2 regions of the Propioniciclava sp. LT432 genome follow, and region 2 is predicted to be linked to the other one. Evidence: riboswitches for the same ligand, from Rfam matches in the RefSeq annotation. Region 2 holds a riboswitch; the other holds the start of a gene.
What was found. A riboswitch is a leader RNA that binds a small molecule or an ion and turns the genes downstream of it on or off. The one in region 2 is predicted to bind thiamine pyrophosphate.

Region 1: another riboswitch for thiamine pyrophosphate. It lies ahead of AC5YDV_RS12160 (YkoF family thiamine/hydroxymethylpyrimidine-binding protein); the one in region 2 lies ahead of AC5YDV_RS08255 (thiamine ABC transporter substrate-binding protein).

Annotation. Positions count from the first base shown of each region.
Region 1 covers NZ_JCAKNE010000019.1:86,190-100,091, forward strand. The annotation lists gene AC5YDV_RS12145 (NAD(P)-dependent oxidoreductase) at 1-767, opposite strand, end outside; gene AC5YDV_RS12150 (SRPBCC family protein) at 769-1,227, opposite strand; gene AC5YDV_RS12155 (alpha/beta fold hydrolase) at 1,325-2,587, shown strand; TPP riboswitch at 2,676-2,779, shown strand; gene AC5YDV_RS12160 (YkoF family thiamine/hydroxymethylpyrimidine-binding protein) at 2,864-3,484, shown strand; gene AC5YDV_RS12165 (ECF transporter S component) at 3,481-4,107, shown strand; gene AC5YDV_RS12170 (ATP-binding cassette domain-containing protein) at 4,100-6,178, shown strand; gene AC5YDV_RS12175 (GNAT family N-acetyltransferase) at 6,250-7,197, opposite strand; gene AC5YDV_RS12180 (nuclease-related domain-containing protein) at 7,663-8,241, shown strand; gene AC5YDV_RS12185 (DEAD/DEAH box helicase) at 8,359-11,457, shown strand; gene AC5YDV_RS12190 (hypothetical protein) at 11,473-12,360, opposite strand; gene AC5YDV_RS12195 (RNA polymerase sigma factor) at 12,621-13,103, opposite strand; gene istA (IS21 family transposase) at 13,325-13,902, shown strand, end outside.
Region 2 covers NZ_JCAKNE010000012.1:59,394-74,111, reverse strand. The annotation lists gene ileS (isoleucine--tRNA ligase) at 64-3,201, shown strand; gene AC5YDV_RS08275 (PRC-barrel domain-containing protein) at 3,431-4,210, shown strand; gene lplAB (lipoate-protein ligase LplAB) at 4,283-5,332, opposite strand; gene AC5YDV_RS08265 (DUF1707 SHOCT-like domain-containing protein) at 5,375-5,839, opposite strand; gene AC5YDV_RS08260 (aspartate kinase) at 5,961-7,220, shown strand; TPP riboswitch at 7,322-7,428, shown strand; gene AC5YDV_RS08255 (thiamine ABC transporter substrate-binding protein) at 7,465-8,580, shown strand; gene AC5YDV_RS08250 (ABC transporter permease) at 8,573-10,261, shown strand; gene AC5YDV_RS08245 (ABC transporter ATP-binding protein) at 10,255-11,337, shown strand; gene AC5YDV_RS08240 (IclR family transcriptional regulator) at 11,350-12,123, opposite strand; gene AC5YDV_RS08235 (MFS transporter) at 12,203-13,594, shown strand; tRNA gene AC5YDV_RS08230 (tRNA-Pro) at 13,649-13,725, opposite strand; gene AC5YDV_RS08225 (metallophosphoesterase) at 13,773-14,675, opposite strand; gene AC5YDV_RS08220 (transglycosylase domain-containing protein) at 14,672-14,718, opposite strand, start outside.

The DNA.
Region 1 (13,902 bases), on a different contig from region 2:
TGCCACCACGCCCAGTGGTCGCGCGGGAGCGGCTCGATGCGATGGACGTCCAGCCAGGCCTTCGCCACCCGACCCGAGGCCAGGGCCGCCTGCAACGCGGATTCGTCCACGGTCGCACCGCGTCCGGGATTGACGAACAGCGCGCCGTCGAGACGCTCGAACAAGCCCGACCCCACCATGTCGCGCGTGGCGTCGGTCAGGGGCAACAGGTTCACCACGACGCCCGGGCGTGACGCGAGCACGTCGTCCAGGCCGGCCCACCCCACGCAGCGGTCGAAGTCGGGCGCAGCGCGTCCGGACCGGTTCACGCCCACCACGGCCAGCCCCAACCCACGCAGGGACCGGGCGACGCCCTGGGCGGCGAGCCCGGTCCCCAGCACGAGGGCAGAGGTGGGCCACTCGCGGACGCCGAGCTCCAGCCACTCCCCCGCCGCCTGCGCGCGGACGAGGTCGTCGTGGCGCTCGGCGAAGGACGCCACCGCCGCGGCGACGTAGCGGCCCATCTGGAGGGGCATGGTGCCGACGGTGCGGGTCATCAGGTCCGGACGCGGTGCGTCGGACATGCGATCGATGCCGAGCCCGGTCACGTGGATCCACCGGACGCGCTGCGTGGCGCCCTCGGGCCAGCGGAAGCCGGCCATGCAGTCGGCCCACGCGAGGTCGGCGTCCGTGGGGTGGGGCACGACGCGGACGTCCAACCCGGACGCCCGCAGGAGGTCCCCGAGTCCGCGGTCGCCGTCGCGTCCGGACACGACGACGCGGGTCATGTCAGACGGCGGCGGCGCGGACGATGTTGTACAGCACCGTGGGGAGGCCCTTGACGAAGGAGCGTCCCACGATGAAGTCCCACACACGGGTCAGGGGGCCGGTGATGGTGAGGGAGTGGGTGAGGACCCAGGCGTCCGGGTCGAGCTCGGCGAGGGGTTCGTGCTCGTCCTCGCGGTGCTCGGGGCGGTCGAGGCGGTGCTCGAACGTCAGGACCGCGAACGGCAGCGTGGTCTCGAGGGTGAAGCGCCGCTTGTGGCTGTCGACCTCGACCAGTTTGAACTGGGCCTTGCGCCCGCCCTTGGGCTGGATCCATCCGATCGCGCCCTTCGTGAGGGGACCGTTCAACTGCGCCTTGGCCACGTCGGGGTCGTCGGCGGGCCAGTTCTCGACGTCGGTCCAGCGCTGCCAGACGACCGTCGGATCAACCGCTGCCGTGATGCTTCGGCTGTGGACACCCATGTGAAACTCCCTCGTGCAGAACCCTTCCATTGTTTCCACGAAACCGTGGCCATTGCCAACCGAGTCCAGAACAGTGTCTGCGCCCTAGCCTGAACGCATGCGAACCACGGTTGACCATCTACCCGGACTGACGTGCACGAACCTCATCGTCGACGCGCCACTCGTCCACGACGATCCCAGCCGGGGAACCATCGAGGTGTTCGCACGCGTCGTCACCGGCGAGGGTGGGCAGAACAAGCCGTACCTCGTCTTCCTCCAGGGTGGCCCCGGCAACGAGGCGCCGCGTCCCACCCTGTCGCTCCCCACGAATCCCGCCTGGCTCCCCCGCGCGCTCGAGGACTACCAGGTCGTCATGCTCGACCAGCGTGGCACCGGGCGTTCGACCCCGGTCGGGCCGGACGCCGTGGGCCCGGCCGGGCTGGACCGGCCGGAAGCGGCGGCGGAGTACCTCACCCACTTCCGCGCGGACGAGATCGTGAACGACTGCGAACTGGTCCGTGAGGCGCTCGGCGCCGAGCAATGGACGCTGCTCGGGCAGTCATTCGGCGGATTCACCTCGGTGCACTACCTGTCGGTGCACCCCGAGAGCCTCGCCGGCGCCATCATCACCGGGGGCCTGACCGCCGTGCAGCACCCCATCGACGACGTCTACTCGGCGACGTGGAAGCTGATGATGGGTCGATCCGAGGAGTACTACCGACGGTTTCCGGGCGACCGCGACCGGGTGCGCGAGCTGGTCGGGTTGGCGTCCGACGGTGCCCTGCGCCTGCCCAACGGTGACCGGGTCGGCCCGGACTGGTTCCGCACCATCGGCGGACGCCTGGGCATGCAGGGCGGCTTCGAGCAGATCCACTACCTGCTGGAGCTCGACCACACCTCGCCCGGGTTCGCCCACGACCTGGCCGCGGCACTGCCCTTCCACGGCCGCAACCCGATCTATGCGGTGCTGCACGAGTCGAGCTACGCCGACGGCGTCCGCACCCAGTGGTCGGCCGACCGCACCATGCCGGACGCCGTGCGCGACGACCCGACCCTGTTCGGCGGCGAGCACCTCCACCGGTCGCTGTTCGCGCAGAGTTCGGAGTTCAGCCCGTACGCCGAGGTGGCCGACCTCCTCGCCGAGCACGAGTGGAACCAGCTGTACTTCCCGGAGAAGTTGGCCCAGGCGGACGTCCCGGTCGTCGCGGCGGTGTACGCCCACGACGTGTTCGTCCCGTTGGTGTACTCGCTCGAGACCGCGACCATGCTCCCCGACTGCCGGACCTGGGTGACCAGCGAGTACGAGCACAACGGCCTGCGCATGGATCCGGCCGTCCTCGACCACCTGATCGGGTTGTTGTCCGGACGCCGTTGGTTGTGACCGGTCTGCGCTAGCGGATCGGCTCGGACCTCTCACGGCCGGACGTGCCTCGCAAGAATCGCGGCCGCAATCGGCTAACGTGGCCATCGCATTGCCCCCGGGGAGCGCGCCAGCGCTGAGAGTGCCATCCGGCAGACCCGTGGAACCTGAACTGGGTAACACCAGCGGAGGGAGTTGGGCAGGGTGCCGCGACCGCGGCGTCCGTACCCCGACGCTCGCGCCAGCAGCGCGTGCGCGGGGTGTCCCGACCCACATCCGGGGGCGGGAAAGGAAGAGATGGAACCCGCCTCGGGGGCACCGACCCCCACCACCTACGGCGTCGGGGCGCGTGTGTCGCTGCACCCGATGTCCGCCCGCTTCGTCGACATCATCCTGGGCGCCCTCGCGGATGCCGAACCCGCCAGGGGAGACCTCCAGACCAGCACCGGCGAGGTCAGCACCTTCGTGGGCGGTGACGAGTCCGGCCTGCTGCGCTACCTCACCGCGCTCGTGGGCGCCGCGGCGCGCCGTACCGGCGGGGAGCACCTTGCGGCGTCCGTGCTCCTCTCCCGCGGCTGTCCGGGCGAGGTCTCCTGCGACCTGCGCGGTGGGGCCTGGGCGTCCGACGAGCCTCTGGCCGTGGACGCCGTGGGCGTCACCGCGGTCGCCGAGTGGTCGCTGTACCCGCTGGTCGATGGCGCAACCACCGACCACATGGGCCCGATAATGGCCGCGATCCAGCAGGCCAAGGACGCCGGCCTCTACGACGGGTCGGACCACTACGTCACCCGCCTGCGCGGGGACGTCGCCGAGGTCCTCACCCTCGTCATGAGTGCCTGGCGCGCCGTGGGCGCGGACGTGCAGCACGTCACGAGCCATGTGTCCCTGTCGATCAACTCACCCCAGGAGCAGCGATGACCCACCAGACAGACCACACCCAGCCCGTCCGCGCGCCGAAGACCGCCGGCTTCGGGCTCAAGGAGATTCTCGCCCTCGTCACGCTGGGCGTGGTGTTCGGCTTCCTGTACTACCTGCTCGTCCAGGGCTGGAACGCCCTCGCGATCGCGCTCGGGCCCCTCGGCGACCTCGCCCAGAACGTCCTCATCGGGGGCTGGTTCGTCGTCGCGCCACTGGCCCTCTTCGTGGTGCGCAAGCCCGGCGCGGGCCTGGTCGCCGAGGTCATGGCGTCCGTCATCGAGGTCGTGTTCCTCGGCAGTCCGGTCGGGCCGATCCTGCTGCTGTCGGCGACGATCCAGGGGCTGGGCTCCGAGGTGGGCTTCGCCCTGTTCCGCTACCGCCGGTACGACCTCCTCGCGTTCCTGGTGTCGGGCTTGACCACGGCCGTGTTCAGCTTCGTCTACGCGACGATCCGGTTCGGCTGGCTGGGGCAGGCGCTGTTCGAAACCCGGCTGGTGCTGCACCTCGCCTCCGGGCTGGTGTTGTGCGGCGTCCTGGGCTGGCTGGTCGCGCGGGCGCTCCTGCGCACGGGTGTCCTGCGCGACCTGCCGGCCGGACGTGCGGCGTCGCCGCGCCGTGGCTGAACAGATCGCCTTGGCCGCACCGCTGGCGCTGGAGGGCATCACGGTCGCCCATGACGGGAACACCGTGGTGGACGGGGTCAGCGTCGAGGTGCCCGCCGGCGGCATCGTGGCGCTGACCGGCCCGTCGGGTTCGGGCAAGTCGACGCTGCTCGCGGTGGCGGCGGGGCTGGTGCCGCACGCCCGCGCCGGCGACCTGTGGGGCGGCGTCCGGCACGGCGACCGGGATGTCACCCTCGACCCACCGTGGGAGCGCGCCGCGTGGCTGGGCTTCCTGGCCCAGGACCCGGCGTCGTCGTTGTGCCTGGCCCACGTGCGCGACGAGCTGGCGCTGCCCCTCGAGAACGCCGGCCTGCCCCGCGAGGCCATCGGCCCGCGGGTGCAGGCGGTCGCCGGACGCCTCGGCATCACGCACCTGCTCGACCGCCGCACGAACCAGCTGTCGGGCGGTGAGCAGCAGCGCGTGGCGCTCGCCGCGACGCTCGTCGCCGAGCCGGAGGTCGTGCTGCTCGACGAGCCCCTGAGCATGCTCGATCCGGACGCTGCTGCGTCGGTCGCCGCGCTGTTGCGTCGCGAACTGGGTCGGGGCGGACCCGCCGCCATCATCGTCGAGCACCGGGCGCGTGAGCTCCAGCGGGCGGGGCTGCTCCCGGACGCTGTGGTCCGCCTCGGCACGCCTGCAGCGGTGGAGCGGGACCGCAGCGCTGGGCGTCCGGGAGAGGTCGTGCTCGACCGCACCCTGACCGGCGTGCGCCGCGAGCCTGAGGGCCCAGTCGTCGTCGACGGCGCGCATGTCAGGCTGCGCGCCGGTTCAGTGACGGTGCTCATGGGTCCGAACGGGTCGGGCAAGACCACGCTGCTGATGGCGCTGGCGGGGGTGCTGCCCGGCGTCCCCGCGGCCGGGGCCGGCGAGGTGGGGATGGTGTTCCAGCGTCCGGAGAACCAGTTCATCGCCACGACCGTTCTGGCCGAGGCAGCGTACGGGGCGTCGGTCGAGCGGGCGGAGGCGCTGTTGCGGCGCGTGGGGCTTGCCGGGCTCGAGGACCGCAGCCCCCACACGCTGTCGCTGGGCCAGCAGCGCCGGCTCTCCGTGGTGGCGATGGCGGTCCAAGACCACCCCGTGCTGCTGCTCGACGAGCCGACCTTCGGCCTCGACGACGCCGGTGTGGCGGCGGTGGAATCGCTGGTCCGGTCGCTGCGCGACGAGGGGCGGGCGATCCTGCTGGCCACGCACGATAGGGAGCTGGCCGACCGGCTCGCCGATGCGCGGCTTGAGCTCGCCGCCCGCACCACGGACGACCGGCCGCCGGCCCCGGACCGGGTACCGGACTCGTTCCTGGCCCGCTGTTCCCCGGTGCTGAAGTTCCTGGTCACGTTCTGGGCCAGCGTCGGGCTCCTGGCCACCACCGCCTTCTGGCCGGTGCTGGGGGTCTGGCTCGCGGCCGCGGCTGCACTCCCGGCGCTCGCCCGCGTGCGGCTGCGCCGGGCGCTGAGGTTCCAGGTGCCGGTTCTCTGGTTCGCGCTGTCGACCTTCATGGTCAACCTCGTCAGCCGCCCCGGCGAGCCGCTGGCCGGCTGGGGCGGCATCGTGGTCACGGCGCCGGGGCTGGAACTGGGGTTGGCGCTGGCCGCACGAACGCTGGCGATCGGCGGCCTGGCTTCGATGTTTGTGCTCAGCACGGACGCCGTGCGCTTCGTCAACGCCGCACATGTGCAGGCGCGGCTCCCGGCCAGGTACGCGTACGCGCTCCTGGCGGGTTACCGACTGCTCGAGCTGCTCCCCGACGAGTGGCGCACCATCCGCGCGGCCCACGCCGTGCGCTCGCGCCGCGTAGGGGTCGGACGCCGCGCGTGGCTGTCGGCCTTCGGACGGTCGGCGTTCGGGTTGGTCGTCGTGGCCCTGCGCCGCGGCCAGCAACTCGCCGAAGCCCTGGAGGCACGGGGCCTGGGACGGACGCCTCGCACCGTGTGGCGCCCGGTGCGCTGGGGCTGGCGCGACATCCTGCTCGCCGCGTTGGCCGGGGCCGGGGCGGTCGTGGTGGCGATCGCGGCGGTTGGTATCGGCGCCCGCTGACCACGAAGGGGTCTTTCAACATGGCCTCAGCCGACCACGTCCCAACGCTTGCCCGCTCCTGGACGTGGTCGTCAGAGGAGGGACAGCCGGACGACGGGGCGGTCCGTACGCGTCCGCAACACCTCGACGAAGCCCTCGTCGGTGAACATCGAGAGTGCACCGTGGTAGAGGTTCGAGCTGGGGACCTTCCCGCCCTTGGCTGCGACGTCGACCGGGTGGGCCTCCAACTGGGTGGCGCCTTGGTTCTTGGCGTATTCGATCGCTCCGGCCAGCAGCGCGCGTGAGACGCCCTGGCGACGATGACCCACACGGACCACGAAGCAGGTGCAGCGCCAGATACCGTCCGAATCGAGGCTCGCCGTGGTCCGGCTGGTGGTGATGCGGGGGAAGGACGCCCGCGGCCCAACCTGGACCCAGCCCACCGGCTCCGGGCCCCGGTACGCGAGCAGGCCGGGCGGCGGTTGGTGGGTCACTTGAGCGCACAGCGCCTCGCGGTTGCGTTCGGCAGACTCCTCGTACGAGCGGCCCGTGGTGAGGAAGAACTGGCAGAAGCACCAGGATGGGTCACCACGGGTGCCGAAGACGACCTCCACGTCCGGCCAGCGCTCGGCTGAGACGGGGACGACTTGGATGGGCTTGCCCATGGTCTCGGGCTCGCGGTCGGGCATCTGAGCGACGAGGCGCTTCGGTGCGACCTGGCGGTAGGCGTCGGTGAGCAGGTCGGCCAGTTCGTCCCAGTCAGGCTCGCGGTCGAGCCGGACGCCGACCCAGCCGCGGTGGCCGACGTACGGCGGACGGAAGAACGTGTCTGGACGGCTCCCCACGAGGACTTCCTGGACGCCGGGGGCCGCCGCAATCCAGAGGTGCGGGTAGTCGATGTCGTGGTGGCCGTCGAGCCAGGCGGTGGCGAAGGAGGTCTTGTCGCGCACGAACCACGTCGGCGCGCCATGGCTGGGTCGTTCGCTCACTTCGGGGAACGACTCGCAGATCGTGCGCAGCCTCTGCAGCAGCGCGGCCATGGGGAGATGGTAAGGCACGGATGCGTCAGCTAATCCCTCCCATTTTCCCCGAAATTGCGAAACCCATTCGGGACGAGGCAATTCCGGTACTGTCCGGCCATGATGGTGGTTCGGTGGCGTGGGGGCGGCCAGGACAGGCTGTACGTCAAGGACGACCGAGGCATCAACGCCGGCTGGTGCGATCTCCTGAGCCAGCAGGTCCATCCGGACTATGAGGGCAGTGAACTGCTCCTTCACGTGGCCTTGCAGCAGTGGTACTCAGACCAAGGGCCGGAGGCGGATCCGACGCCCATCCAGGCCCCTGCTGCGCCCGAGCCTTCCGCTCCGCCTCCCCTGAGAGGCGCGTCGAGCGCCCACTTCCCACCCCCGGCCGGGAAACCCCTGGTGGACTTGGCGAGAAATTCGCCCGGGCTTCAGCTGCAGGGTCAGATCGCGCAAGCTCATGCTGAGGGTCAACGGCCTACATTGCTGCGACGAATCTTCCTTGGCAAGCACGCTTACTCGACGTGGGAACGCGGCGCCATCGGAGAGCGAAAGGTGGCGGCCGAACTTGAGAAGCTCGTCGCCCGGGATCAGCGTTGGGTCTTTCTGAACTCCATCCCTGTCGGTGAGCATGGGGCAGACATCGATCACCTGGTTATTGGCCCGGCCGGTGTGTTCACGCTCAACGCCAAGCACCACCCCAAGGCGAAGATCTGGGTCGCCGGCGACACGTTCATGGTCAACGGAACACGCTGCCCGTATGTCCGCAACAGCCGTCATGAGGCCCGTCGGGCCGGCCGTCTCCTCTCAGCTGCCATCAACGAGGACGTCGTTGTGACGGGCATCGTCGTGCCTGTCGATGCGAACTCAATGACGATACGGGAATACCCGGAGGACGTGCTGGTCATCAACCGAAAGCGCCTGGTCGGCCTCTTGGAATCATTCCCCGAGACCCTGACTCGTGCCCAAGTGGACCGCCTGTACGCGCGCGCAAGGATCAGCTGGACGTGGGCGGGACCGGAGGCTCGCACTCGACGTCAGCGGCCCTCCCGCCCGATGTGAAGTACCAAGACCTGGACCCTCCAGAGCCCTGGGGGAACGCACCACGCCTCTCTGCTTGCTAAGGGCCTGTACGGCGCCACCCCCACGCTGTTCACTCCTGTCTGACATCCTGGCCCGGTGGACAGTGAAGTCGCCCCCGACTCGTTGGTTGAAGGTCTCTACGACGCGGTCGAGACGCAAGCCCTGGATGAGGCGGTAGCCGAAAGCACCTTTCGAGCCACCTTGAGGAAGTTGGGGGTTGACGAAGAGATCGACGTGCTGTCTCGACATGTGATGTCGTCCCTCACAGGTCGGCTAGCTCAGACCAAGCCGGACCAGCGCGTTGATGTTGTCAACGAGGTTCTCGATCACCTAGGACTGCCCGAGCAGCGCGTTACTTCACCTCAAAGACTCGTGGCCCTTCGCCGCCCCGATCAGTTGGGCACTGAGGCTCGCTACTCGGATGCGCCGGTAACTCCACTGGGCCAACCGGCCCTGCTGACCAACACCATCGGCGAGCCGGCACTCGGCACTGAGATCCGCACCGAACTCGGTAGCGCCGATCGCGTTGATCTGTTGTGTGCGTTCATCAAGTGGCACGGTCTACGCACTCTGGAGAAGGAACTGGACGCAGTACGCCGCCGGGGCGTGCCGCTGCGTGTCATCACGACCACGTACATGGGTGCGACTGATAGGCGCGCCCTGGACCGTCTCGTCCGTGACTTTGGAGCCGAGGTCAAGGTCAACTATGAGGTCGAGCGCACTCGACTTCACGCGAAGGCCTGGCTGTTTGAACGCAACACCAACTACGACACCGCCTACGTGGGCTCGTCGAACCTATCCAAGTCAGCGCTGCTGGACGGAGTCGAATGGAATGTCCGGCTCACGACAGTCGCGACACCACACCTCCTGCGAAAGTTCAAAGCCACCTTTGATACCTATTGGCAGGATCCGGCCTTTCAGTCCTATGACCCTGCTCGCGATGCCGGGCAACTTGACCTGGCCCTGCGTCAGGCAGGGGGAAGTGGCAGTGACCGCGCGACGATTACTTTGTCGGGGCTGGAGGTTCGCCCCTACCCCCATCAAGTCCAGATGCTGGAGGAACTCTCAGTAGAGCGCGAAGTGCACGGAAGACATCGCAATCTGCTCGTGGCAGCCACGGGGACAGGCAAGACCGTCATCGCGGCGTTGGATTACAAGCGCCTTGCGGACGCCGCAGGCAGAAGACCGACCCTCCTCTTCGTAGCTCATCGCGCAGAAATCCTGCACCAAGCTCTGCGTACCTACCGGGAAGTGCTTGGTGATGCCAACTTCGGCGAGCTCTACGTCGGCGGCGAACAACCCAGTCAGTGGCGACACATCTTCTCGTCGGTGCAGTCCTTCTCGCCGCAGGCGCTCGGACAGTTCGCTCCACAGCAGTTCGAGGTCGTCGTCATCGACGAGTTCCACCACGCGGAAGCGGCGAGCTATCAGCGGATCATGGAACATTTCGAACCGTTGGAGCTGCTGGGACTGACAGCAACGCCCGAACGGGCGGACGGCGTGGATGTGCGCAAGTTCTTCGACTACCACGTCGCCTCCGAGTTGCGACTCTGGGATGCACTTGCTGCCGACCTTCTCGTGCCGTTTCACTACTTCGCCATCGCCGATGGTACGGATCTTTCACACGTGGCCTGGACCCGTGGCAGGTACGACCCCAGCACCCTGGAGGGGATCTTCACAGGGAATGATGCACGGACGAGAATCGTCCTCAGAGAACTGGACGACAAGCTCACCGACGTGCACCGGATGCGCGCGCTGGGCTTTTGCGTCGGGGTCGGACACGCAGAGTACATGGCCCGGGCGTTCAGGGATGCAGGCATTCCGGCACTGGCACTCAGCGGCAGCTCCCCCAAGAACGTGCGAAAAGAAGCCCTAGGCCAACTCGCCCGTCGGGAGATCAACATCATCTTCACTGCCGACCTCTACAACGAGGGAGTGGACCTCCCTGACGTCGACACCGTGCTCTTCCTCCGCCCGACGGAGAGCCCCACCATCTTCTTGCAGCAACTCGGGCGCGGTCTCCGCCGAGCCAAGGACAAGGCCGTGCTCACAGCGCTCGACTTCGTGGGGAACCACAACGTCAACTACCGGTTCGACCAGCGCTTCACCGCCATGACGGGCATCCCCCGCGGTCACTTGAAGACTGCGATTCAGCAGAAGTTCCCCTTCCTCCCTGCCGGCACTCAGATCATCTTGGATCGACAGTCTGAGGAACTGGTGCTGGAGAACATTGCGCGCCAGGTGTTCTCGAACTGGAGGACCCTCACCACCCGACTGCGCGACACGGGGGATGTCACGCTCGCTACGTTCCTCGAGGCCGAGGGCCTTGACTTGAGTGACATCTTGAAAGGCCACAGTTGGACCGAAGCCCGCAGGGGTGCTGGCCTTCCCACACGGGTCGGCGGCCCGAACGAGACTTCGCTGCTCAAGCGGGCCAAAGTGCTGGCGCACGTTGATGACCGTGACCGGTATGAGGCGTACCTGACACTCCTGGATGATGACGCACCGCGCTATGAAGATCTCGACGCGCCGGTGCGGCAGTACGCCGACATGTTGCTCTTCTCGCTCTGGCCGTCGATGCCGTTCGAGTCCCTGTCCGGGGCGGCATCGGCTTTGCGGCAGGAGCCAGCTGTCCGCGACGAACTCGTTCAGGTCCTGGCCATTGCCTTCGCCCAAGCGCGACATATCGCGCGCCCTCTGAAGGGAAGCCTCGCGCTCACCCCGTTGCGAAGTCATGCTCATTACAACCGTGAGGAGCTCATGGCTGCCCTCGGAGAGGCAACCCTGACGCGTAGGCCTTCCGCGATGCGAGAAGGCGTCCTCTACTCACGGAGTCGCGCCACGGATGCCTTCTTGGTCACGCTCAACAAGGACGCCAGCTCCTTCAGCCCGACCACGATGTACCGCGACTATGCGCTCAGTCCGACCCAGTTCCACTGGGAGAGCCAGTCAACGACGAGCGCAGACTCGCCCACGGGTCGCCGCTACATCAACCACCGCGAGGCCGGAACACAGATCCTGCTCTGCGTTCGTAACAGCGGGACGAACGCCTTTGGTAAGGGAGCCCCATACCTGCTCTTGGGAACCGCCGAGTACCTCTCTCACCGCAACGAGAAGCCCATCGAGTTCGTATGGCGACTCGATCGGCCCATGCCGGAAGATCAGTTCATCCAGGCCACCGTCGAGGCCGGATGATCAGAACAGCGAGACTCAGCACCCATCCGGAATCGACCTAGGCAGCGCGTCCGCGCGAACCACAACGCCGGGATCGCCTGGGATATGGCCTCGCACCCGCGAAGCGAACGGACCTGCGATCGCGTACCCCGGCACGCCCACGGGGTTGTCGTCCATGAGCTCGACTGTGTTGCCCGTTCGGAGGTCGGCCAACAACACGCGCCGCGCCTGGGTGACGAGCGCGAGGTTCCCACTGAAGGAAATCGCTTGGTAGTCGCCCTTCAAGAGAGCGCGGGACTCATTGGTCTCCAGGTCGTACACCCCGACCTCCTCAGAATCCGGCTTCGGCCTGTAGAGGACCCACTGACCACTGCGATCAAGTCGGTCAAGGTCCCGCACCGCGTCGGGAATGGGTTCCGGCTCCTTCGTCCGGGAGTCGTAGGTCTCGTATTCGCCCGGCCTGTGGAAGATGTGCACCTGGTCGTTGGACGGTCCCGCGACGAAGGCTCCGGTCCCTGCATCCAACACCTGACGCGGCTTGGCGCCGGGCGCGTCCAAGGGAAGCTCCATGATCGAGACGCGCTGATGTTGGGGTGGTGCGTCGTGGGCGCCTTGAGCCTGCGGCCACCGCAACGTGTCGCCCTGGAACCAGATCGGCAACCGCATGTAGTCGCCGTCCCCCGCGTAGGACCAGTCCAGCACCGTCCGTGGTTGGGCCTTGCGACCGTCCTTGACGAACACCTTGACCGAGCCGAGTTTGCCCTTCGAGTGCGAGTACTCGCCGTAGATGACCCTCTCGCCTGTCAGGTCGAAGACGATGGGGTTCGCCCCCTGGCTGAGCTTCGGCAGGGCATAGGAGTCGCCACCCAGACCGTCCGGGAAGACCCGCAGCACCACGCGTCCGTCGACGGTCCCCCGGGCCACCGTCCCGTCGTCCGCAGGCGCATCACAGACGGGTCGGAGCCCAGAATCTTCGGCAGCGTGACCCGGGTGGTCAAGGCGTCACGCCAAGCCGTCCGGATCTCCTGGCAGGACAGCGCGGGGGTGGGTGGAGGCGTCAACGAGGGGGTGGGTGCGGCAGCTGGAGTGGCCGCCGGCGCGTAGCGCGTCCGCGGATCTGGCTGGGCGACGGGATGGGGAGCGGTTCTGCGGTGTAGCCGGTGAGCAGATCGCGGAGTTCCTCTTCACGCATGGTGGTGCTCCTTGTCGTCTTCGAGCAGGACGCCGAGGCGGACGCGTCCGCGGGAGAGCCACACGCGCACGGTGCCCGGCTGGGCACCCAGCTCCTCGGCCACGCGGTCGACCGGCAGGTCGGCGAGGTAGTGGAGGACGATGGCGTCCCGCTGGTTGGGCGGCAGCTCGCGGATGGCGCGCTGCAGGCTGACCCGGGCGTCCGAGTCGATGGCCTTGGCGGCCGGCTCGAACTCCAGCGTCGTGTGACGACGCTTCTTGCGCCAGCCGTCGGTCAGCAAGTTGCGGGCGACCGTGCGGATCCAGGCGTCCGGGTGGGGGTGGCGTCCGAACTCACGTCGCCTCGACCACGCCCGGACGAACGCCTCCTGCACGGCGTCCGACCCCTCGTCTCGGTTGCCCCACATGGCCGTCACGTGGCCGACGAGGACGCGGTACTTCGTTGAGAAGTACTCGTCGAATGCGTCGGCGTCCATGGGGTCCTCTCGTCGGTCGTCCCCCACCCAACGTCCCGTGATGCCGATGCATATTGCGCTCGGTGAGGGCCGGTGTTCCGTTGTGGGGTGAGCCAGTGGTCCGGTGGGCGGTGAGCCACGGCGACGGGGCGCGGTGGACCGTGGCGGCGCTCGGGTTTTCGTGTGGGACGTTCGTCGCGCCGTGCCGTTGGGGTACGGCGTGACGAGAGGAAGTCGCCTTCATGGTCGACTACAAACAGATCCTTCGGCTGCGAGCTGAGGGGGTCAGTCAGCGTGGGATCGCGGACGTGTTGGGGTGTTCCCGTAACACGGTGGCGGCGGTGTTCACTGCGGCGGACTCGGCGGGGGTCGGGTTCGAGCAGGTGACGGACCTCGGGGCTGACGAGGTCCGCCGGCTGTTGCTGCCCGAACCGGCCAAGCCGGACTCGGACCGGGCCACACCAGACTTCGAGCACGTGCACCGGGAGCTGGGACGGCCGTCGGTGACGCTGCTGGTGTTGTGGAACGAGTACGTGGCCAACTGCCGCGCCACCGGCGAGGTGCCCTACCAGTACTCGTTCTTCAACGAACAGTACCGGCGGTGGGCGAAGGCCACCGGCGCGTCGATGCGGATCCAGCGCAACCCGGGCGAGTCGATCGAGGTCGACTGGGCCGGGGACCCGATGGCCTACGCCGACCCGCTGACCGGCGAACCACGACAGGGGTGGGTGTTCGTGGCCGCACTGTCGTATTCGGCCTACACGTATGTGGAGGCGTTCCCGGACATGACGCTCGGGTCGTGGATCGACGCGCACGTGCA
Region 2 (14,718 bases):
GCGGGGCTCGGCCTCGTCCCTTCGTCCGCACGGCTCAACACCGAGGAACGAAGAGGAACACCCATGACCCAGCCCGGGTACAACACCGTCGCCCCGCAGGTCGACCTGCCTGCGATGGAGCACGACGTCCTCGCCTTCTGGCAGGCCAACGACACGTTCGCCAAGTCCCTTGCGCGCACGGCGGACGGGCCGCGCTGGACGTTCTACGAGGGCCCGCCCACCGCGAACGGCATGCCGGGCACGCACCACATCGAGGCGCGCGTGTTCAAGGACGTGTTCCCCCGCTTCAAGACGATGCAGGGCCACCTCGTCGAGCGCAAGGCCGGCTGGGACTGCCACGGTCTGCCCGTCGAGCTGGCCGTCGAGAAGGAACTCGGCTTCAACGGCAAGCCGGACATCGAGAAGTACGGCATCGAGGCGTTCAACGCGCGCTGCCGTGAGTCCGTCGGACGCCACGTCGACGCCTTCGCCGAGCTCACCGAGCGCATGGGTTACTGGGTGAACATGGAGGACGCGTACTGGACCATGTCGACGGACTTCGTCCAGTCGGTGTGGTGGTCGCTGAAGGAGATCCACTCCAAGGGGCTCCTCGTCGAGGACTACCGCGTCGCCCCCTACTGCCCCCGCTGTGGGACGACCCTGTCGGACCACGAGCTCGCCCAGGGCTATGAGGACGTCACGGACCCGTCGGTCTACGTCCGGTTCCCGCTGACCTCGGGCCCGCTCGAGGGCAAGGCCGACCTGCTGGTCTGGACGACGACCCCATGGACGCTCGTCTCCAACACCGCCGTCGCCGCGCACCCCGACGTCACGTACGTGGTGGCGAGCAAGGACGACGACACGCTCGTCATCGCCGAGCCGCTCGCCGAGAAGGTGCTGGGCGAGGGCTGGATGCTCGGCCCGTCCTTCTCCGGCAAGGAGATGGAAGGCTGGCGCTACCAGCGTCCGTTCGAGCTGCTCGAGTTCCCCGACGTCGTCGGCGGAACCCACTACATCGTCAACGCCGAGTACGTCACCGTCGAGGACGGCACCGGCCTCGTCCACCAGGCACCGGCCTTCGGTGAGGACGACATGATCACCTGCCGCGCCTACGGGCTGCCGATGGTGAACCCGATCCGCCCCGACGGCACCTTCGAGGAGTCGGTCGGCCTGGTGGGGGGCCAGTTCTTCAAGACCGCCGACAAGGCGCTCGTGGCCGACCTGCAGGATCGCGGTCTCATGTTCCGCGTCCTCGACTACGACCACAGCTACCCGCACTGCTGGCGCTGCCACACCACACTGCTCTACTACGCGCAGCCGTCGTGGTACATCCGGACGACCGCGATCAAGGACGCGCTCGTCCGCGAGAACGAGGCGACCACCTGGTATCCCGAGCACATCAAGCACGGCCGCTACGGCGACTGGCTGGACAACAACGTGGACTGGGCCCTGTCGCGCAAGCGCTACTGGGGCACGCCCCTGCCCATCTGGCGTTGTGAGGACGACCACCAGGTCTGCGTCGGATCCCTGGCCGAGCTGTCGCAGCTCACGGGTCGCGACCTGTCCGAGCTCGACCCGCACCGTCCGTTCGTGGACGAGGTGACCTTCGGTTGCCCGACCTGCGGCAAGCCGTCGCACCGTGTTCCGGAGGTCATCGACGCCTGGTACGACTCGGGCTCCATGCCGTTCGGCCAGTGGGGTTACCCGTGGGTCGAGGGCTCCAAGGAGAAGTTCGAGCAGGCGTTCCCGGCCGACTTCATCTGCGAGGCGATCGACCAGACACGTGGCTGGTTCTACTCCCAGATGGCGGTCAGCACGCTCGTGTTCGACCAGTCCGACTTCAAGAACGTCCTGTGCCTGGGCCACATCCTCGCCGAGGACGGACGCAAGATGTCCAAGCACCTGGGCAACATCCTCGAGCCGATCCCGCTCATGGACCAGCACGGCGCGGACGCGGTGCGCTGGTTCATGGCCGCCGCCGGCTCGCCCTGGTCGTCCCGCCGCGTGGGGCACGGCGCCATCCAGGAGACGGTCCGCAAGGTGCTCCTGACCTTCTGGAACGCCGTCAGCTTCCAGTCGCTGTACGCCCGCACGAACGGGTGGACGCCGGCGTCCGGCCAGGCGCCGGCCGTGGCCGAACGGCCGGTGATGGACCGCTGGCTGGTGGCCGTCCGCAACGAGCTCATCGCCGACGTGACCGATGCCCTGGAGAACTTCGACACCCAGCGCGCCGGCTCGCTGCTGAGCGAGTTCGTCGACGACCTGTCGAACTGGTACGTGCGCCGCTCGCGTCGCCGCTTCTGGGACGGCGAGCCCTCGGCCCTGTGGACCCTGCACGAGACCATCGACGTCGTCACCCGCCTCATGGCCCCGATGGCGCCGTTCATCACCGAGCGCGTCTGGCAGGACCTGGTGGTGGCGGCCGTCCCGGGCGCCCCGGAATCGGTCCACCTGGCCACCTGGCCGGTGCCCGATGCCGCGAGCGAGGACCACGCCCTGGTCGAGGCCATGAGCCTGACCCGCCGTCTCGTCGAGCTGGGCCGCGGTGCGCGCTCGGAGGCCCAGGTGAAGACCCGCCAGCCGCTGAAGCGCCTGCTGGTGCCCAGCGCGTCCTTCGCTCGCCTGACCGACGAGCTGGTCGCGGAGATCGCGGCCGAGCTCAACGTCGGCGCGGTGGAGTCGTTCGCCTCGGCCGGTGACCTCGTCGACCACTCCGCCAAGGGCAACTTCCGCGCGCTGGGCAAGCGCTTCGGCAAGGACACCCCGAAGGTCGCCCAGGCGATCGCCGAGGCGGACGCCGCGGCGCTGGCGTCCGCGCTGGTGGAGACCGGGGAGGCGACCGTGGCCTGGGCCGGCGGCACCGTGGTGACCGCCGACGAGGTGATCGTGTCCGAGCGCCCGCGCGAGGGCTGGTCGGTCGTCAACGAGCAGGGCGAGACCGTCGCGCTCGACCTCGAGCTGACTCCGGAACTGGTGCGCGCGGGTCTGGTCCGCGAGGTCGTCCGCATGGTGCAGGACGCCCGCAAGCGCCAGGGCCTGGAGGTCTCCGACCGGATCCGCCTGGTGTGGTCGGCCGGTGGCGAGGTGGGCGAGGCGCTCCGCGAGGCGTCCGACCTCGTGGCCGACGAGGTGCTGGCCACGTCGATGACGGAAGGGGAGCCCACGGGCACCGTCGTGACCGACGACGAGTTGGGGCTGAGCTTCTCGGTGGCCAAGGCCTGAGGCCCCGGGGCCGGGCCGCCGTGCCCACCGGTGTCACCCTGAGTCGACCCGTAGCGGCCCCGGGACGCGGGGCGGGTGAGGGCACCCATTTGCGGCCTGAAAGCGCCGTCAGGGCTTGTCGTCGACGCGTTTGCGGTCGAGGGTGGTGGGTATGCCTCTCGTGGAGGGGGCATCCCGGTCCGCCGGGATGTGTTGTCACCACCGAACGACATCGAACGAAGGAGACACCATGTTCACGCAGAGCGACATCGACCGCATCCGCGGAGCAGTCGCCCACGATCCCAACGGGGATCGGATCGGCAACGTCGGCGAGGTCTACCTCGACGACCAGACGGGCGAGCCGACGTGGGTCACCGTGCACACCGGCTTCTTCGGGATGAGCACGAGCTTCGTCCCGCTGGCCGGCGCCACTCTCCAGGGCGACGACCTCGTGGTCGCCCACACCAAGGACGTCGTCAAGGACGCCCCGAACATCGATGAGGACGGTCACCTCGACCGCGCCAAGGAGGACGAGCTCTACCTCTACTACGGCGTGAGCGGCGATGGGGTGGGCCCCGATGCGATGCGGACGCGTCGCTGGACGGACGAGCGGGACTACGCCGGCGAGCGTGACTACGCTGGCGCCCCCGGGTACACCGGCGACCGCGACCACACCGACGCCAGTGTGCTCGGCGACGATCCGGCCTACCGCGACGACCGTCGTGGCGAGGGCTCCCTCTTCGACCGCGACAACGACGGGCGCGGCCCGGTCGGCGAGGTGCTCGACGGCCCGGACGCCACGCCCGGCAGCCGCGGGTACCGGGAATCGGACCCCCACGGGGACCTCGGCTACGCCGGGGACACCGGCGGCCTGCGGGATGACCGCGGCTACCGGGATGCGGTCCTGGACGACCCGGCCCACGACGATCGCCGCGACGCGCCGCTGTTCGACAAGGACCGCGACGGGCGTGGTCCGGTCGAGGAGGTCTTCGACGGCCCCGACGACCCGCGGAACCCGCGCCGCAACTGACGCCCGCGAGCAGCCGGGCCCGGCGCGTAGCTGACGGCCCGGCGTGAAGACCCCGCGTCCCCTGGTCCCCGGTCAGGGGACGCGGTGCGTCCAGGCGTCGGTGAGGAACTTGGTCTCCACCAAGGTGCGTGCCGCGGCCAACTCGGCGTCGGTGTAGCTCCCCGGCCGGGTCTGGTGGGTGGCGGCGAAGGACGCCATGAAGCGGCGGATGATCTCGTCACGGGGCAGGCCCGTCTGGGACCGCATGGGGTCGACGCGCTTGTTGGCCGACTTCGTGCCCTTGTCGGAGATCTTCTCGCGGTCGATGCGCAGGACGTCCAGCATCTTGTCGGCATCGATGTCGTACGCCATCGTCACGTGGTGCAGGACCGATCCCGCCGCGAACCGCTTCTGGGCGGCGCCGGCGATCTTGCCCTTGTCGGAGGCGATGTCGTTGAGCGGCACGTGGCGCGCGTTGACACCGACGTCCGCCAGGGCAGTCATCACCCAGTCGTCCAGGAACGCGTAGCTCTGCTCGAAGCTGAGCCCCTCGACCAGCGACGTCGGGACGTGCAGGGAGTAGGTGATGCAGTTGCCCGGCTCCATGAACATGGCGCCGCCGCCCGAGATGCGCCGCACGACGCGGATGCCGTGCCGGTCGGCGCCCTCCTGGTCGATCTCGTTCACGTAGCTCTGGAAGCTGCCCATCACGACGAGCGCGGAGTCCCAGTCCCAGAAGCGCAGCGTCGGCGGGCGCGTCCCCGCCGCGACCTCGCGGGTGAGCACCTCGTCGAGGGCGACGTGCATCGCGGGGTCCATCGTGACGGGGCCGATGAGGTCGAACGTGTGGTCGGCCCAGCCGGTGGCCTTGCCGAGCGCGCGGCGTACGGCGATGCCGACGGACGCCGGGGTGAACCCGATCATCTGCACGTGGTCGGGGAGGGCGGCCTCGATGGCGCGGCCGAGGGTTTCGGCGTTCGCCGTGTCGGGTTGCCCGGTGAGGGCGGCGTTGATGTCCTCCAGCGCCTCATCCGGTTCGAGGAAGAAGTCACCGTGGACGAACGCCCGGGAGATGACCCCGTCGGCCACCTCGACATCGACCGCGACCAACTTGCCGCCCGGAACCTTGTACTCGCCACGCATGGGGGCAAGCCTATTCCGCCCACGAGCGACGAGGGTCGAGGGTCAGCGGCCCAGTTGGGGCGGTGGCTTGCGCTGGTTGTTGGAGATCTGGCCCAGCACGATGGAGCCGATGATCGCGATCAGGATGAAGGTCCACCAGTTGCCCGTGATGATGGCCATGATGATCGCGGCCGGCCAGATCACGCCGCGGGCGACACCGATCCAGTCGGTGCCGCTGCCCAGCGCCGGGGGTCCGGCGGTCGGGCGCGGGGTGAGCGACGAGCCGAAGGCAGCCGTCCAAGCGGCCTGCGAGGGTGCGGTGGGTCCGCCGTGGTCCGGCCGGGGCGCGGGCAGGTCGGAGAACAGGGGTTGGAAGTCGGCGGCGACGCGCGCGGCCAGCGCCGCCGAGAGTCGCTCGTCGAACTCGGCGGCATCGAGGCGTCCGGCCTCGAAGTGTTCGCGCAGCATCTGGGCGGCGGCGTCCCGTTCGGCGTCGGACAGCCGTTGGGGTACCGGGTCGTGGCTCATGAAGGTCTCCTTCCGCGTCCATCCTCGCATGTCATCGGGACGCCCGGCGGTTGGGAACATCCACCGTGCCGTCGGGTTGCGTGGCAGAGTTGGACACCTCACGAAGGAAGGGGACCCGACAGTGCGTGTGGTGCAGAAGTTCGGTGGCTCGTCGGTGGCGGACGCCGCCAGCATCAAGCGCGTCGCCCAGCGCATCGTCGACACGAAGGAGCAGGGCTTCGAGGTGACCGTGGTGGTGTCGGCGATGGGCGACACGACCGACGACCTCCTCGACCTCGCCCAGCAGGTCAGCCCGAACCCGCGCGCCCGTGAGCTGGACATGCTCCTGACCGCCGGGGAGCGCATGTCGGCCGCCCTGCTGGCGATGGCCATCAACGACCTGGGGCACACCGCCCGCTCGTTCACGGGTTCGCAGGCTGGCGTGATCACGTCCGAGAAGCACGGCGACGCCCGCATCATCGACATCACGCCCGGCCGCATCGAGTCCGCCCTGGACGAGGGCGACGTGGTCATCGTGGCGGGCTTCCAGGGCGTCTCGCAGACGACCAAGGACATCACCACGCTCGGACGCGGTGCGTCCGACACCACCGCTGTGGCCCTGGCCGCGGCCCTCAAGGCCGGCTACTGCGAGATCTACTCCGACGTCGACGGTGTCTTCACCGCGGACCCCCGCATCGTGCCGGGCGCGCAGCGACTGCCGGAGGTCAGCTACGACGAGATGCTCGAGATGGCCGCCAACGGCGCCAAGATCCTGCACCTGCGCTGCGTTGAGTACGCCCGCCGCGAGAACGTCCCGGTGCACGTCCGGTCGTCGTTCTCGGACAAGCCGGGCACCTGGGTCAAGCACATCGACGAGGAGGATTCCGTGGAGAACCCGATCATCACCGGCATCGCGCACGACCGTCACGAGGCCAAGATCACCGTGGTCGGCGTGCCGGACCGCGTGGGTGCCGCCGCCGAGGTCTTCACGACCGTGGCCACCGCGGGCATCAACATCGACATGATCGTCCAGAACGTGTCCGTCGAGGGTGGCACCACGGCGATCTCCTTCACGCTCCCGCAGTCCGACGGCGACAAGGCCATGGACGCGCTGCGCGCCGCCCAGCCCACCATCGGCTTCACCGAGCTGATCTACAACGACAAGATCGGCAAGCTGTCGATCATCGGCGTCGGCATGCGCTCGCACCCCGGCGTCTCGGCGACGGCGTTCCGGGCGCTGGCCCAGGCCGGCATCAACATCGAGATGATCTCCACCTCGGAGATCCGCATCTCGGTGCTGGTGGACGTCGACGAACTCGACAAGGCCGTCCGCGCCGTCCACACCGCCTTCGGGCTGGACGCCGACGGTCAGGCCGTGGTCTACGCCGGCACCGGCCGCTGAGTCATCGCTTCGCCTCGTGTGCATTTCCGGGAGGACATTTCCCCAACGAAACTTGGGGGAGTGTCCTCCCGGAAATGCGTTCGCCGGCAGCAGCTAGACTGTCCCCCTGACAGGGGAGCGCCCATGGGGGCGCTGAGAGTGCGGAGCGCCGCAGACCCTCGAACCTGAACCGGTTAGGACCGGCGGAGGGAGTCGAGTTCTCACACGGCCAGGGATGGCCGTCCCCTCCAGTTGAGGAGGAAGCATGTCCCAGTTCGTCCGTCCGCCCGCCGTCGCCCTCGTGGCCGGCCTTTCCCTGGCCCTCGCGTCCTGCGTCGGCGCGCCGACCGCCACGCCGCCGGGTGCGTCGTCGGGTGCGTCGTCGGCCGGCCCCTCCGCGGCGGCCACCGCCTCCGGTGCGGGGAGCACCGAGCTGACGGTGGTCACCCACGACTCGTTCAACGTCACCGAGGCCCTGCTGACGAAGTTCGAGACCGAGTCGGGCCTGGATGTCACCTTCGTCGCCCCCGGGGACGCGGGCACCCTGACCAACCAGCTCGTCCTGACCAAGGACTCCCCCTTGGGAGACGTTGTCTTCGGCATCGACAACACCTTCGCCGGCCGAGCGCTCAAGGAGGGCGTCATCGCGCCGTACGCGAGCGTCGCCCTCCCGGACGCCGACGCCGAGGCACTCAAGGCCGACGACTCCGGACGCCTCGTGCCGATCGACTTCGGCGACGTCTGCATCAACGCCGACACCGCTTGGTTCACGGCGCAGGGCAAGGCCGTCCCCGCCACCCTCGACGACCTCACCAGGCCCGAGTACAAGGACCTGTTGGTCGTCCCGAACGCGGCGTCGAGCTCGCCCGGCCTCGCGTTCCTCGTCGCCACCGTCGGCGCCAAGGGGGACCCGGGCTGGATCGACTACTGGAAGCAACTCAAGGACAACGGCGTGTTGGTCGCCAAGGACTGGACCGAGGCGTACACGGTCCAGTTCTCCGGGAGCAGCGGCAAGGGCCCGCGCCCGCTCGTGCTGAGCTACTCGACGTCCCCGGCGTTCGAGGTGGTGGACGGCAAGGAGCCCCCCACCACGTCGCTCCTGCAGACCTGCTTCCGCCAAGTGGAGTACGCGGGGGTCATCGAGGGGGCCGCCAACCCCGAGGGGGCCGAGAAGTTCATCGACTTCCTGCTGAGCCCCGAGGTCCAGGCCGACATCCCCGGTCAGATGTACATGTACCCGGCCGTCCGCTCCACCGAACTGCCGGCGGAGTGGGTGACCTACGCGCCCCTGTCCGATTCCCCGTTCCAGGTGTCGGCCGAGGAGATCGCCGCCGAGCGTGACGGCTGGATCCGGACCTGGACCTCGACGGTCGTTGGCTGAGTCGGCCACCTCGCGGAGGTCCCCCGGCACCCTGAGCCGGGGGACCACGCTCGCGTGGACGCTCGCGGGTGCGGTCCCGCTCGCGTTCCTCGCGATCTTCTTCGGCTGGCCCGTCGCGACGCTGGTGGGCCGGGGATTCTTCCCCGACGGCTCCTTCAGCCCGGACGGCTTCGTCCAGGTCTTCGGCGACGACCGGACGTGGCGGGTCATCCGGACGACCCTGGCCCAGGCGGCGGCGGGCACGGTGGCGTCCGTGCTGCTCGGTGTCCCGGGGGCGTGGGTGCTCTACCGCACGCGGTTCCCGGGGCGCTGGCTGGTCCGCGCGGTCGTCACCGTGCCGTTCGTGCTCCCGTCCGTGGTCGTCGGCGTGGCCTTCAAGAGCCTGGTGATCTCGACGGGACCACTCGGCCACCTCAACCTCGACGGCAGCTTCGCGATCATCGTGGCCAGCCTCGTGTTCTTCAACTACGCCGTCGTCGTCCGCACGGTGGGGGCCCTGTGGGCGTCCCTCGACCCGCGGACCGAGCAGGCGGCGTCCGTGCTGGGGGCCTCGCCCCGCCGCGTCTTCTGGACCATCACCATCCCCGCGCTCGCCCCCGCGATCGCCTCGGCGGCCGCGCTGGTGTTCCTCTTCTGCGCGTCGGCGTACGGCGTCGTCATGGTGCTCGGCGGCGCTGCCTACGGGACGATCGAGACCGAGATCTGGTTCCTCACCACCCAACTGCTCGACCTGACCGGCGCGGCGGCGCTGTCGATCGTCCAACTGGTCGTGGTCGGCACGGCGCTCATCATCGCCAGCCGGCTGCAGGCGACACGGGCCCGCGCGCAACGCCTGCGGACCGACGAGTCGATGGAGGCTCCCTGGGTGCTGCGCCGCGACGGGGGGCCCACCCTGGTGACGGCGGCGGTCGTCCTCGGCCTGCTCGTGTTCCCCCTGATGACGTTGGTGCAGAAGAGCCTCACCACGGCGTCCGGCCACGGGTGGGACCACTACGCCGCCCTCGCCACCACCGGCGACGGGACGCTCTCCGTGCCGGTCTGGGTGGCTGCGGCGAACTCGCTGCGCACGGCGTCCGTGGCGACCGTGCTCGCCCTCGTGTTGGGCCTGCTCGTCAGCCTCGTCGTCTCCCGCCGTCCCCGCAACGAGGGCGGACGCCGTGCGCTCGGCCTGCTGGACGGCGCCTTCATGCTGCCTCTGGGGGTGAGCGCGGTGACGGTCGGCTTCGGGTTCCTGATCACCCTGAACAGGCCGCCCCTCGACCTGCGCAGTTCGATGGTCCTGGTGCCGATCGCGCAGGCCATCGTGGCGTTGCCGCTGGTGGTGCGGGTGCTGCTGCCCGTGCTGCGGGCCATCGACCCGCACCTGCGGGAGGCGGCCGCCGTGCTGGGGGCGAGCCCCGGCAAGGTGCTGCGGGACATCGACCTGGCGTTCGTCGGACGCGGCCTCGGCCTGGCGGCCGGCTTCGCCTTCGCGACGGCGCTGGGGGAGTTCGGCGCCACCTCGTTCCTGGCGCGCCCCGACCAGCCCACCCTGCCCGTGGTGGTGTACCGCCTCATCGGGCGACCGGGCTGGGAGAACCAGGGCATGGGGTTCGCCGCCGCCGTCCTGTTGGCGGTCGGCTGTGCGATCGTGATGGGGTTGGCTGAGAGGATGAGGCCGCAGGAGGCGACGACATGGTGACCAGCCAAGCCGGACTCGGCGTGCACGACGTGGTCGTGCGCTACCGGGTCTCGACCCAGCAGCCGGGCTACACGACCCCGGCCTCGCGGCCGCTCCTGGCGTGGGCGCTGCCGAGGCGCCGGCCGGTCGGGCCCGACGAGGGTCGGACGGTGACGGCCATCGACGGGGTTTCGTTGGACGTCGCGCCCGGCGAGATCGTGGCCCTGCTGGGGCCGTCCGGATCGGGCAAGTCATCCCTGCTGCGTGCGATCGCCGGGCTGGAGCCCTTGGCGTCCGGCAGCCTGACATGGGACGGACGCGACATCTCCGCCACGCCCACCCACAAGCGCAACTTCGGGATGATGTTCCAGGATCCGGCGCTGTTCCCCAGCCTCAACGTGGGCAAGAACGTCGCCTACGGGCTGCACAAGGTGCCGCGGGGGCAGCGCGCCGCGATCGTGGAGCACTTCCTGGAGCTCGTGGGGCTGCCCGGTTTCGCCGGGCGGAAGACGACGGAGTTGTCCGGCGGGCAGGCACAGCGCGTGGCGCTCGCCCGGTCGCTGGCCCCCTCGCCCCGGTTGCTGCTGCTGGACGAACCCCTGTCCGCCCTGGACCGTGGCCTGCGCGAGCGCTTGGTCGAGGTGCTGGCCCGCGTGCTCCGCGAGACGAGGACCACCGCGGTCCATGTCACGCACGACCAGGACGAGGCGTTCGCCATCGCGGACCGCGTCGCCGTCCTCGACGAGGGCACGATGCTGCAGGTCGACAGCCCCGGGAACCTCTGGCGGCACCCCGCCTCGGTGGAGGTCGCCACCTTCCTCGGGTACTCGAGCATCCTGACCCCCAAGGACGCGGACGCCCTGGGCCTGGGTGCCCTGGCCGCCGACCATCTGGTCGCGCTGGGGCCGAACAGCCTGAGCGTCGACCCCGACGGCCTCTCGTTGCCGGTGGAGGACGAGAAGGTCCGTCGTGGCTACGTCCAGGTGACGGTGCGGCTGCCCAGCGGAGCCCGCGCCGAGATGCGCGTCCCGGAGCGCCTGGGGGCAGCCGCCGTCGGCGTCCGCACGGACGCCGACGCCGTGGCCGTGATCGGCTGACGTCCGAACCCCTCAGGCGGACGCGGCGAGCGCGTCCTCGACCTCACGGGTCGCACGGCGCAACCACGAGACCAGGCTCCGGACGGCGGTGGGCTCGAACCGGCTCGCCGGCATCGCGATGGACAGGGCGGCGACGGGAGCGCCCTGCTCCCCACGGACGGTGTGCCCGAGGGCGAGCACGCCCCTCTCCGACAGTCCGTTGTTCATCGCGAAACCCTGCCGGCGCACCGACTCCAGTCGGGCGAACAGCATGTGGAAGTCGGGGAGCTCCTCACCCTCGGGGGCCTCCGAGTACAACGTGCGGATCGCGTCGTCCTCCAACGCGGCCAGCATCGCCAACCCGCCGGAGGTGCGGTGGGCCGGGAACACCATGCCGGTCCGGTGCCCGACACGGAGGTGGTGGGCGCACTCGACCTCGGCCAGGAACCGGATGAGGCGCTGCGTCAGGATCATCAGGGTCACGGTCTCGCCACACGCGGCCATCAACCACGTCATGGGGGCGAGCGCGGCCTCGCGCAGGCGTCCCATCGCCGCCGGGGGCCGTTCGACCGGTGCCAGCAACGGCCCGACGCGGTAGTGCCGGCCCTCACGCGTGGCGAAGTCGCGATAGACGAGCATGGCGAGCAGCCGATGGGCGGTGCTCGGGGCCACCTCGAGGTGGAGGGCAGCCTCCGTCACGGTGGTCGTGCCCTGCACCTGCAGCAGCGCGGCCAGGCGGAGGGCATGGTCCACGCTGGTGATGGCGTAGGCCGGCCTCTCCTTCGATGGCGTGGCTCGCTTGGACATGACGCTCGGCAATCAGTTGGGGATTCTGCTGTGGAGAATAACCTTCCACGGGCTCCTTGGGTAGGAGGACAGTGCTGTCATGACGACAACGCTGTCTCCGCGCACCGCGGTGCGCCCGAAGCCGGCCTGGCTGGTGATCCTCCTCTGCTGGCTGATCGTGGTCCTCGACGGCTACGACCTCATCGTGTACGGCACGACCCTTCCCGCCATCATGGCGATGAAGGAGCCCGGTTGGGGCCTCAACCCCACGGAGGCGGGCTTCATGGGGTCCCTGGTGTTCGTCGGCGCTCTCCTCGGCGCCCTCGGCGCCGGCGACATCGCCGACCGCCTGGGGCGCAAGAAGACCATCCTCGCCGCCGGCCTGATCTTCACCGTGTTCACGGTCGCGATCTACTTCTCGGTCAACAAGGAGATGTTCGGCATCCTCCGGTTCATCGCGGGCGTGGGGCTCGGCGGGCTGGTGCCCTCGGCCAACGCGATCACGGCGGAGTTCGTCAGCGTCCGGCAGCGGTCGGTCATCTCGACCATCATGATGTCCGGCATTCCCATCGGCGGCTCCATCGCCGCCCTGCTCGGCCTCGTGATGCTGCCCGTCCCCGGGTGGCGCTCCATGTACCTCGTGGCCGCCGTCGGGCTGCTCATCCTGGCGGTCACCGCCTGGGTCATGCCCGAGTCGCCCGCGTGGCTCCGCGCCCACGGGCGGGAGGCGGAGGCGCGCAGCATCGCGTCCGAGTGGGGGGTTGACCACACCCTCGAGGAGGTCGTGGCCGCGCACGACGAAACCCCGACCGAGGCCGAGGCCGAGTCGGCCTCCCCGCACCGGAAGGGCATCACCGCCCTCTTCTCGGCGCGCTGGGGCGTGGCGACGCTCATGTTCGCGCTGGCGTCCATCTTCACGCTGTTCACCTGGTACGGCCTGGGCACCTGGCTGCCGAAGTTGATGGGGGCCGACCCGCACTACAAGACCCTGATGTTCAACCCGCTGATGTTCCTGCTCAGCCTCAACATCGGTGCGGTCATCGGATCCTTCGCCACGGCGTGGGCAGGTGTTCGCTTCGGACCGCTGAAGTCGGGCATCGTCGCGGCGCTGTTCGCAGCGCAGGGCCTGGCGTTCCTGCTCACGTACCCCGACAGCGCGGTGATGGCGAACTTGGCGCTCGTGCTGGCCGGCATCGGCACCCACGGCACCCAGTGCCTCGTCCTGGCCGCCATCGCCAGCCACTACCCGGCCAAGCTCCGTGGCACCGCCCTGGGCTTCAGCAGCGGCATGGGTCGCATCGGCGCCATCACGGCCCCGATCCTCGGTGGCGCGCTCGTCACGTTCGCCGGTGCCAACGTCGAGTGGGGCACCAGCGCGAACTTCATCATGTTCGCCGTGGGTGCCGCGCTCGCCGCGGCCATGCTGCTGATCACGCTCGTGGTCTCGCGGCCGACGTCGGAGAAGTCCGCCGGTCCCGTCATGGCGCACTGACGCCGCGGAGGAACGAAGAAGGCCCGACCCGAAAGGGTCCGGCCTTCTTCACCATGGTCGGGGTGACAGGATTTGAACCTGCGACCTCATCGTCCCGAACGATGCGCGCTACCAAGCTGCGCCACACCCCGATCGGCCCTTGAGCCGAGGTAGATCATAACCCACTCGGGCCCGGAGTTCACATCGACGGTCGCTGGGTGAGCGTGAGCAGGGTCACCTCGGGTGGACAGGCGAACCGGTAGGGGGCGAACGGCGACATGCCGACGCCGGCCGACACGTGCACCATCGACGTGCGTCCCCCGGCCTCGTGGTCGAAGAGACCCTTGGCCTTCTCCCGGGGCAGGTCACAGTTGGTGACCAGCGCCCCCTTTCCGGGGACGGCCACCTGACCGCCGTGGGTGTGCCCGGCCAGGATCAGCGGGACGCCGTCGGCGGTCATCGCGTCGAGGATGCGCAGGTACGGAGCATGCGTGACACCGATCTCCAGCACGTCGTCGGACGAGGGACCCGCCACGGCGGCGTAGTCGTCACGGTGGTGGTGGGCATCGCCTGTGCCACGGAACCTGACAGTCCGGCCACCGAGGGTCAGTTCGGCCCGCCGCTCCTCCAGGTAGCTCCAGCCGATGCCCTCCAGGGCGGCGCGCAGGGCGTCCGTGGGGAGGGGTGGGACTTCCTTGCCCGTCCCGCCCGTGGTCGCACCCAGCAGGTAACGCACGGGGATCTTGAACTGCGGCGCCTCGAAGTCGTTCGAGCCGAACACGAACACCCCCGGGACCCCGACGAGCCGTCCCAAGGACTCGATGAGGGGCTCGATGGCGTCGGCCGAGGCGATGTGGTCGCCGGTGCTCACCACCAGATCCGGTTGGAGTCCAGCCAGGCCGCGTAGGAAGTCACGCTTGCGTGCTTGGCGGGGGAGCAGGTGGATGTCCGAGATGTGGAGGACGCGGAGCGGCTCCGTGCCCGGGGGCAGGACCGCTGCCGCGAACCGACGCACCTGGTACGCCGTCCGCTCGACACCGATCCCGTAGGCGACGCACGCGGCGCCGAAGGTGAGCGCGCCGACGGCCATCCTGCCGATCATCCGCGCCCCTGACCTGGCGGCCCCCCACCCGGGGGCCCCCCAC